2 regions of the Glutamicibacter sp. HZAU genome follow, and region 1 is predicted to be linked to the other one. Evidence: predicted binding sites of a transcription regulator. Region 1 holds the regulator's gene; the other holds the start of a gene.
What was found. Region 1 encodes HrcA, which represses chaperone genes, less so after heat shock. Its sites were predicted from a motif close to TTNGCACTCGNNNNNNNCGAGTGCNAA; they were not measured.
Positions count from the first base shown of each region.

Region 2: the regulator HrcA is predicted to act here: its motif matches at 2,367-2,393, upstream of groL (chaperonin GroEL).

Region 1 covers NZ_SCKZ01000004.1:74,237-78,715, forward strand. The annotation lists gene hemW (radical SAM family heme chaperone HemW) at 1-78, shown strand, start outside; gene EKH49_RS07070 (DUF4870 domain-containing protein) at 95-496, opposite strand; gene EKH49_RS07075 (DUF3097 domain-containing protein) at 588-1,457, opposite strand; gene hrcA (heat-inducible transcriptional repressor HrcA) at 1,585-2,598, shown strand; gene dnaJ (molecular chaperone DnaJ) at 2,665-3,786, shown strand; gene EKH49_RS07090 (16S rRNA (uracil(1498)-N(3))-methyltransferase) at 3,790-4,479, shown strand, end outside.
Region 2 covers NZ_SCKZ01000016.1:1,218-5,696, reverse strand. The annotation lists gene EKH49_RS16100 (threonine/serine ThrE exporter family protein) at 1-431, shown strand, start outside; gene EKH49_RS16095 (uracil-DNA glycosylase) at 428-1,201, opposite strand; gene EKH49_RS16090 (DUF3263 domain-containing protein) at 1,358-1,648, shown strand; gene EKH49_RS16085 (LytR C-terminal domain-containing protein) at 1,691-2,296, shown strand; gene groL (chaperonin GroEL) at 2,593-4,230, shown strand; gene EKH49_RS16075 (DUF4031 domain-containing protein) at 4,333-4,479, opposite strand, start outside.

The DNA of each region.
Region 1 (4,479 bases):
ATCTCCGGGACCTTGGTGTTAACGCGGCGAGGCCGGCTCCTGGCCGACCTCGTGGTGCGTGAACTGCTTGATTTCTGAGACTGGGTAGCTGGCGCTACTTCATCAGCCGGAGATTGAATCGATAGCGGTAGGGGCGTCCCTTGTTGGCCTGGATGGCGGCAAGGGCGCCGGAGACCGTCATGTAGACCCACAGGGCCACGGCCAGAACGGCAAAAAGCCAGCCGATCACCGGCAAGATCATCAGCACGTTGAACACGATGGCCAGAATGGTCAGCGGGAATGTGAAATTGAACGCTTCCTTGGATTCCTGTGCCGTGAATGGGCCGCGGTCACGGAATACGGCGAAGACGATTGCCGATGGAACACAACCCAAGATGGCGCCGAAGTGGGCCATCGTGGCCCACTGGCGGTCTTCTGAAGGAGTCAGCGGCAGCGCAGAGGTCCGGGAACCTTCGAAGCGGGAATTCTCCGATGGCTTCGTCTGGCGTGATGTCACTATTAATCCTTGTCTTGCTTAAGTGTGGTTCCTCTTATCATAGCGACCGCGGCTGAGCGGACGGGGAGATTCGCCGACTAATCTCCAACTATTAGTCAATCGTTAGGAAACCGTAATCTTCGGTCGTGAGAAAATCGATCAATTCTTCTATTCGGCCCAGCAGCTGCGGTTCAAGCTGCCCGTAATGCTGCACCGTCGACAGCAGACGCTGCCATCCGATGCCGATATCCTCTGCCGTGGCGTGCGGCCAGCCAAAGGCCTTGAGCACTCCGGTTTTCCAGTCGACCCCCTTGGGGATGACCGGCCACGCCTTGATGCCCAGGGTCGCAGGCTTGATCGCCTGCCATACGTCAACGTAGGGGTGGCCGAGGATCAGCACGTTATCGGCCGCACCGGGAACCTGCATCGCCTCGGCGACAATACGCGATTCCTTGCTGCCAGCGACCAGGTGGTCGACCAGGATTCCCAGACGACGCTGCGGCGACGGGGCGAAGTCGCGGATGGCGCCGGCCAGATCGTCAACGCCATGCAGCGGTTCGACGACAATGCCTTCGACACGCAAGTCGTGTCCCCAGACTTTTTCAACCAGCTCGGCATCGTGCTTGCCTTCAACCCAGATGCGGCTGGCCCTGGCCTCCCGGGCCTTCAGCCCCGCTACGGCACGCGAACCCGAAGCGGAAACCAGGTTCTTCGGCGCCGCGGCCTTGGCGACGGGCTCGACAATTTCCACCGGTTCGCCTTCGAGGAGGAACCCGAAGCCGGCTTGGAAGGAACGGCTCTTGCCGTGGCGGTCTTCGAGCATGATCACGCGCATGCCGCCGGACTTTTCGGTACGGATGACTTCTCCCACCCAACCTGAGGTGGCATCTTCCAGGATCATGCCACGTTCCACGGGGACCTGGCGGAGTTTTCGAGGTGCCGGTGCACTGAGATCTCGTGGTCCCCAGGAGTAATTAGCCACGTACTGCCTTTCGCTGTGATCGAATACGCTCGAAATCCAATGCTAGCAACAGCTGAACGTATTAGACTTGGCACTTGACAGGTTAGAGTGCCAAGGCTGGGCACAGGGAATCCAAGGAGGTGCTGTCATGTCGGAGCCACGACGCTTGGACGTTCTGCGTGCCATCGTGGAGGACTACGTCCAATCCCGTGAGCCGGTGGGTTCCAAAGCGCTCCTCGACCGCCACAACCTCGGCGTCAGCGCCGCGACGATCCGCAATGACATGGCTTTGCTGGAAGAGGAGGGGCTGATTGCCGCTCCGCATACTTCCTCCGGACGCATTCCCACCGAAAAGGGCTACCGTCGCTTCGTGGACGAGATCGGCGAACTGAAGCCGCTGTCGCGGGCAGAACGCGACGCCATCAACAAGATCCTGGATAATTCCACGGACCTCGACGAGATGCTCAAGAGCACCGTGCGCCTGCTGGCACGATTGACCAACCAGGTGGCGATGATCCAGGTGCCGCACTATGACACCGCTTCATTGAAGAACCTCGACCTGGTGGGCTTGGGCCCAACCCAGGTGCTGATGGTGATGATCGCCTCCAACGGCACGGTGGACCAGCGGATGATGCCGGTCAAGCGTTCCTACAGCGATGACGAGCTGGGCGAGCTGAAGTCGTGGCTGCTCAATAATTTCGGGGGAGTGCAGCTGGCGGAGCTGGCCGGCCGGCTCGGCCGCATGGAGCTCAGCCCGGCACAGCAGGCCGACCCGTTGGTGGAGCATGTGATCGGCGCGCTGGAAGAAATGGCCCATGCAGCCAATGCCCAGCGCATCATCATGGCCGGCACCGCCAACCTCGCCCGCGTCGAGGGGGACTTCCCGCTGAGCATCACCCCGGTGCTCGAAGCACTCGAAGAGCAGGTGGTGCTGCTCAAGCTCTTCTCGGAGCTGGAAGCCGATTCGCGCGGCGTGGCCGTGGCGATTGGCACCGAGCACCACTTTGGCCAGCTCTCCGATGCAGCGGTGGTCGCGACGACCTACGGCGCCGATGTGCGCAACAAGCTCGGGGTCCTGGGCCCCACCCGGATGAACTATCCGACCTCCATGGCCTCGGTGCGTGCGGTGGCACGGTACCTGTCGAAGATTTTGGCTAACTAGCCTCGCTGGGCGCCAGCCCGGCACGAATGAAGTTTAAGAGTCTTAGGAAAGGACACGGCGAATAACGTGAGCTCGCATTACGAGACCCTGGGTGTAGCCAAGGACGCGACCCCGCAGGAAATCAAGAGTGCCTACCGGAAGCTGGCACGTAAGCTGCACCCGGATGTGAACCCGAGCGATGAAGCTGCAGAGCAGTTCAAGCTGGTCACCCGAGCCTATGAAGTACTTTCCGACCAGACCAAGCGCGCCAACTACGACGCCACCGGCGATGAGAACGGCAACGGCCACCCGGGCTTCGGCGGCGGCCAGGGCTTTGGCGGCTTCGGCGACATCTTCGAGCAGTTCTTCGGCGGCGGCCAGGGCCAGGGCCCGGCATCGCGCACCCAGCCGGGCCGCGACGCGCTGATCACCATCACCATCGACCTTGAGGACGCAGTCAAGGGCACCGTGTACCCGCTTGAGATGGAAACCGCCGTCACCTGCAAAACCTGCAACGGCTCGTGCACCCGCGAGGGCACCAGCCCGGTCACCTGCGACATCTGCCATGGTGCAGGCCAGGTGCAGCGTCCGGTGCGTTCCTTCCTGGGCCAGATGATGACCGTGGAAACCTGTGCTGCCTGCCGCGGTTTCGGCACCACCATCCCGGACCCCTGCCTGGAGTGCAACGGCGAAGGCCGGGTGCGCGAGCACGTCTCCAAGTCGCTGAACGTTCCTGCAGGTGTCGACTCCGGCACCCGCATCCAGCTGCGCGGCCAGGGCGAAGCCGGTCCGGGCGGCGGCCCGAACGGCAACCTGTTCGTCGAGGTCGACGTGCGCCGCCACAAGGTGTTCGAACGCTCCGGCACCGACCTGCACGCCAAGATGAGCCTGCCGATGACCGCCGCGGCTCTGGGCTGCGAGCTGAAGCTGGAAACCTTCGACGGCGAGCAGGCCATCAATGTCGAGCCGGGCGCCCAGGATGGCGACACCGTGACCCTGCCGGGCCTCGGCGTGCCGCGCCTGCGCGGAGGCAAGCGCGGGGACATCATCGTGCACCTGCAGGTGGAGACCCCGACCAAGCTGGATGCCACCCAGCGCGAGCTGCTCGAGCAGCTGGCCAAGCTGCGTGGCGAGGAAATGACGGCCGGCCGTGTCGAGCATTCCGGCGGGATGTTCTCCCGCCTGCGCGACAAGCTGAACCAGCGCTAGGCCATGAGCAACCACAGCTTCGTCATCGACGCCCAGCAGGGCCAGGATGCCTCTGTCGGCGATGTTCTCGAACTCGACGGCCCTGAGGCGCACCACGCGGTCACCGTCAAGCGGGCCGCCGCCGGCGAGCACCTGGACCTGCTCGATGGCCAGGGGCTACGCCTGACCGTAGAGGTCGTCGCCACCGCCAAGGACCTGCTGCGCGTCAAGGTCCTGCGGCGCACCGAGGAAGCCGTCAGCGACCACCCGGTCACCCTGGTCCAGGCCCTGTCCAAGGGGGACCGCGACCTGCAGGCCGTTGAGGCAGCCGTCGAGCTTGGAGCCCTGGCGGTGCGCCCCTGGCAGGCCGACCGGTCAATCGTGCGCTGGAACGCGGCCAAGGTCGAGAAGGCCATGGCCAAGTGGCGTGCCCAGGTGCGCTCAGCGCAGAAGCAGTCGCGCCGCGCCTATGAGCCAGAGGTACTGGACCCCGTGGGCTCCAAGGAGCTGGCCAAGACCATTGCCGAGGATGCCGCGCGCGGCGCTCTGGTCCTGGTCCTGCATGAGCAGGCTGCGGATTCGGTCGCGGGGCACGTGCAGACGTGGCTCGCCGAGGCCCAGACCGGCCAGGAGGTCATCATGATCGTCGGTCCGGAAGGCGGCATATCGGACACGGAACTGCAGTCCTTCGTGGATGCCGGTGCGCGTGCAGCC
Region 2 (4,479 bases), on a different contig from region 1:
TGGCCATCGTTGCCGGTGCGGTCACCGAGCAAAGCGCGCTGCGCCTGCTGCTGCCTACCGCCGGGATTGCTGTTGGCGGCTATCTGGTGCAGCTGCTGGCCGTCAGCATTGGACTCGGTGACCGGGCCACCCCGGCGCTGGTAGCCACGGTGATCGGCTTCGCCGCCCGGCTGGCGGCAGACAAGCTCCGGTCCCCGCAGCTGGTGCTGGCGGCCCCCGCGGTCATGTTCCTGCTTCCCGGCTTGATGATCTTCCGCGCAATGTACGGAATCGTCATCAACGTGGAAGACATGGCCACCGGCCTGGTGGAGATGTTCAACGCGATGGCGATCATGCTTTCCATCGCTGGCGGGGTCGTCTTCGGCGATACGCTGTGCCGTCCGCTGACCTCTACCGCCCGGCGTGAGCGCCGGCGCATCCGCCGACGCTAGGTTCTCGGCAATGACCAGTCGATCGGCTCCTGCCCGCTATCGGACAGGAGCCGATTGATATTCGAGAAGGGCTTGGAACCGAAGAAGCCGCGCGAGGCGGACAGCGGCGAGGGGTGGGCGCTTTGCAGCTGCACGGCGTTGGGCAGCAACCCGGAAAGCTTCTGCGCATGATTGCCCCACAGCAGCGCCACCAAAGGCAGCGGCCGCTCATTCAGCGCCTGGAGGATCGCCTGCAGGATTGGCGCCCACCCCAGCTTCTGGTGCGAGCCGGCATTGCCCGCGGTCACCGAGAGCACCTGGTTCAGCAGCAAGACTCCCTGGGACAGCCAGGGACCCAGATCCGGATGCGGGACCGGATCCAGACCGAGATCGGCCTGCAGCTCCTTGTAGATATTGGCCAGGGAACGCGGCAGCGGGCGGACCTGCTTATTCGCCGCGAAGGCCAAGCCGTTGGGGTGGCCGGGCGTCGGATAGGGGTCCTGGCCAATAATTAGGACCTTGACCTCGGATAATGGCAAGCTCAGTGCGCGGAACATCACCTCCGGCGCTGGAAGGATCTGTTCGCCGGCGGCCGTGCGGGCCGCCAAATCGCTGGCCAAGCGACGCAGCAGCGCGTCCTGGCGGCTGAGCGCCGGAACCCAGTCTTCGGCAATAAACCCGTGGTCGGCCATGGATTTTGCGCCGTGGTAGAACGGGAAATCCACCGCTTCATATACGGGCGCCGCGGCTGGCTCGGGAGCGTCGAAAAGTGCTGGCTGCATATCGTCCATAGAGGCAATTGTGCCGTTTTTCTGGCGTGCCTGTGCTCGGCCACACGGTGTTAGGCAAGCAGATTGGTTAGAATATCGGTGGTATATCTACCGGTGGTGGATTGCATGCATAGCCGAAACCCGAGAAAACCGATCCAAGAACCGAGGTGAGAACGTATGGCTGAGAATGGATTGCTGGGGGATTTCGTGATGAACCCGGATTCGGAATTGGACGAGCGTTCGCAACAGATCCTCAACCTGGAAAAGTTGTGGTGGAAGTATGCCGGGGCCAAGGAACAAGCCATTACCAAGCAGTTTTCGATGTCGCCGACGAATTACTACCAGCTGCTGAACCAGCTGATTGAAACCGACGCGGCACTGGCCTACGACCCGATGTTGGTCAAGCGCCTGCGCAGAGCACGTTCTACAAAACGTCGCGTGGGCGGTAAGGTCGGCACGGGACGATAACCCTGCCTGCCGTGACCAATCAGACCTCGAGCAAGGACGAGAATGACCAACTACCCGCGTGACGAATTTGATCGCGTTCCGGAATTCAGCACCCGTGTGGGTTCGCACCACGCCCACGGATGGGCGCAGTCCGCCGCGTCAAAGTCAACCGGTGGGAAATTGCGCTGGGTAGTGCTGACCGCAGTGCTCGTGCTGGTGATCGGTGCCTTGTCCTTCATCTTCGGTCCGCAGCTCAAGGAGACCCTTGCGACTTCGGCTGAAAGCGAAACCTCGCAAGCCCAGGAAGAGACGGCCGAGTCCTCCGAGGAAGCAACACCGAGCGAATCCGAATCGCCATCAAGCACCATCGATGACGAAGACGTCCTCTATGGCCAGCTGATTGGCGTCTACAACGCGGCAAGCGTCGCCGGCCTGGCCAACGCTGGCGAGGAAGCCATGACCGAAGCCGGGTTCACCAGCGTCGTCGCCGACAACTGGACCAAGCCGGCCGAAGTGTCCGCGGTCTACTACATGTCCGAGGCCTACCGGACCACCGCTGAAAAAGCCGCAGAAGTCCTGAATATCGACGAAGTCCTGCAGACCAGCAACATTCCGAACCGGGTCACCGTCGTTTTGGGATCCGACGACACCCTGGGGCTCAACGAATAATTCGTTCATAATTCCATACGCTCAGAGCCGATCGGCTTGCACTCGCCATGCGAGAGTGCCAATATTTGTATTAGCACTCATGCGTTGCGACTGCTAACGCCGGTCGGCTTTTGCGTTCACCAGGAACGTCCGAAGCGCCGGTTGGCGGATGCGGCGCCTGAAGCGTGGAAAATACCTCAGATAGCGAGAGCTGAAACGGTTGCTGGCCCGATGCCGCACCGGTCCACTCGTCCGTCGCGGGCGCTGTCTGTCGGTTGCATTTTCGCAAAATCGTCCCGAAAGGACCGTACGCCACAATGGCTAAGATGATTGCATTTGACGAGGAAGCACGCCGCGGACTAGAGCGCGGCCTGAACACCCTTGCTGACGCCGTGAAGGTCACCCTGGGCCCACGCGGCCGCAACGTTGTTCTGGAGAAGAAGTGGGGCGCTCCTACTATCACCAACGACGGCGTGTCCATCGCTAAGGAAATCGACCTCGAAGAGCCTTACGAGAAGATCGGCGCAGAGCTGGTCAAGGAAGTTGCCAAGAAGACTGACGACGTCGCCGGCGACGGTACCACCACCGCAACCGTGCTCGCACAGGCACTGGTCAAGGAAGGCCTGCGCAACGTTGCCGCAGGTGCCGACCCAATCGCGCTGCGCCGCGGCATCGACAAGGCTGTAGAAGCCGTCACCGCCGAGCTGTTCGCCGCTGCGAAGAAGATCGAGTCCAAGGAGCAGATCGCTGCTACCGCTTCGATCTCCGCAGGCGACACCGAGATCGGCGGCCTGATCGCCGAGGCCCTGGACAAGGTTGGCGAGCAGGGTGTCATCACCGTCGAGGAGTCCAACACCTTCGGCCTGGAGCTGGAGCTGGCAGAGGGCATGCGCTTCGACAAGGGCTACATCTCCGCTTACTTCGTCACCGACGCAGAGCGCCAGGAAACCGTTCTCGAGGACCCATACATCCTCATCGTGAACTCGAAGATCTCCTCGGTCAAGGACATGGTGACCCTGCTGGAGAAGGTCATGCAGTCGAACAAGTCGCTGCTGATCATCGCCGAAGACGTCGAGGGCGAAGCCCTGGCCACCCTGATCCTGAACAAGATCCGCGGCCTGTTCAAGTCCGTTGCCGTCAAGGCTCCGGGCTTCGGCGATCGCCGCAAGGCCATGCTGACCGACATCGCCATCCTCACCGGCGGCCAGGTCGTCTCCGAGGAAATCGGCCTGTCGCTGGACAACGTCGGCCTGGAGGTCCTGGGTACCGCCCGCAAGGTCGTCATCACCAAGGACGAGACCACCATCGTTGAAGGCGGCGGCGAAGCCGACGCCATCGAAGGCCGCAAGGCGCAGATCGCTGCCGAGATCAAGAACACCGACTCGGACTACGACCGCGAGAAGCTGCAGGAGCGCCACGCAAAGCTCTCCGGCGGTGTCGCTGTGCTGAAGGCCGGCGCTGCTACCGAGGTTGAGCTCAAGGAGCGCAAGCACCGCATCGAAGATGCCGTGCGCAACGCCAAGGCTGCTGTTGAAGAAGGCATCGTCGCCGGTGGCGGCGTTGCGCTGATCCAGGCTGGCGCCGCTGCTTTCGAGAAGCTGGCTCTGGAAGGCGACGAGGCAACCGGTGCGAACATCGTTCGCGTTGGCATCGAAGCCCCGCTGAAGCAGATCGCACTGAACGCCGGCCTGGAGCCAGGCGTTGTCGCTGACAAGGTCAAGGGCCTGGCTGCTGGCCACGGGCTGAACGCCGCAACCGGCGAGTACGTGAACCTGCTCGAAGCAGGCGTCAACGACCCAGTGAAGGTGACCCGTTCGGCACTGCAGAACGCCGCATCGATCGCTGGCCTGTTCCTGACCACCGAAGCTGTTGTCGCAGATAAGCCAGCTCCTGCTGGCGCTGCTCCAGCCGGTGGCGATGACATGGGCGGCATGGGCGGAATGGGCGGCTTCTAAGCTTCCCGCATGCACTAAGCACGCAGTCAACGCGCCGATGGCCCGGATCCCTTCTTGGAAGGATCCGGGCCATCGGCCGTTGTGCGTGCAACGCTCACCGGGCTAAAGCCAGCTGTGCAGCAGCTCCAGTTCGGTCTGCAGATTATGCCGTGCGCCCTGCTCCCAGCGCTGGTATCCGGCGGGGGTGCCGTAGATCAGTTCCTTCTCCAGCAAGCCGGCCAGGATCTTGCTGCGCCCGGCGGCAAGCAC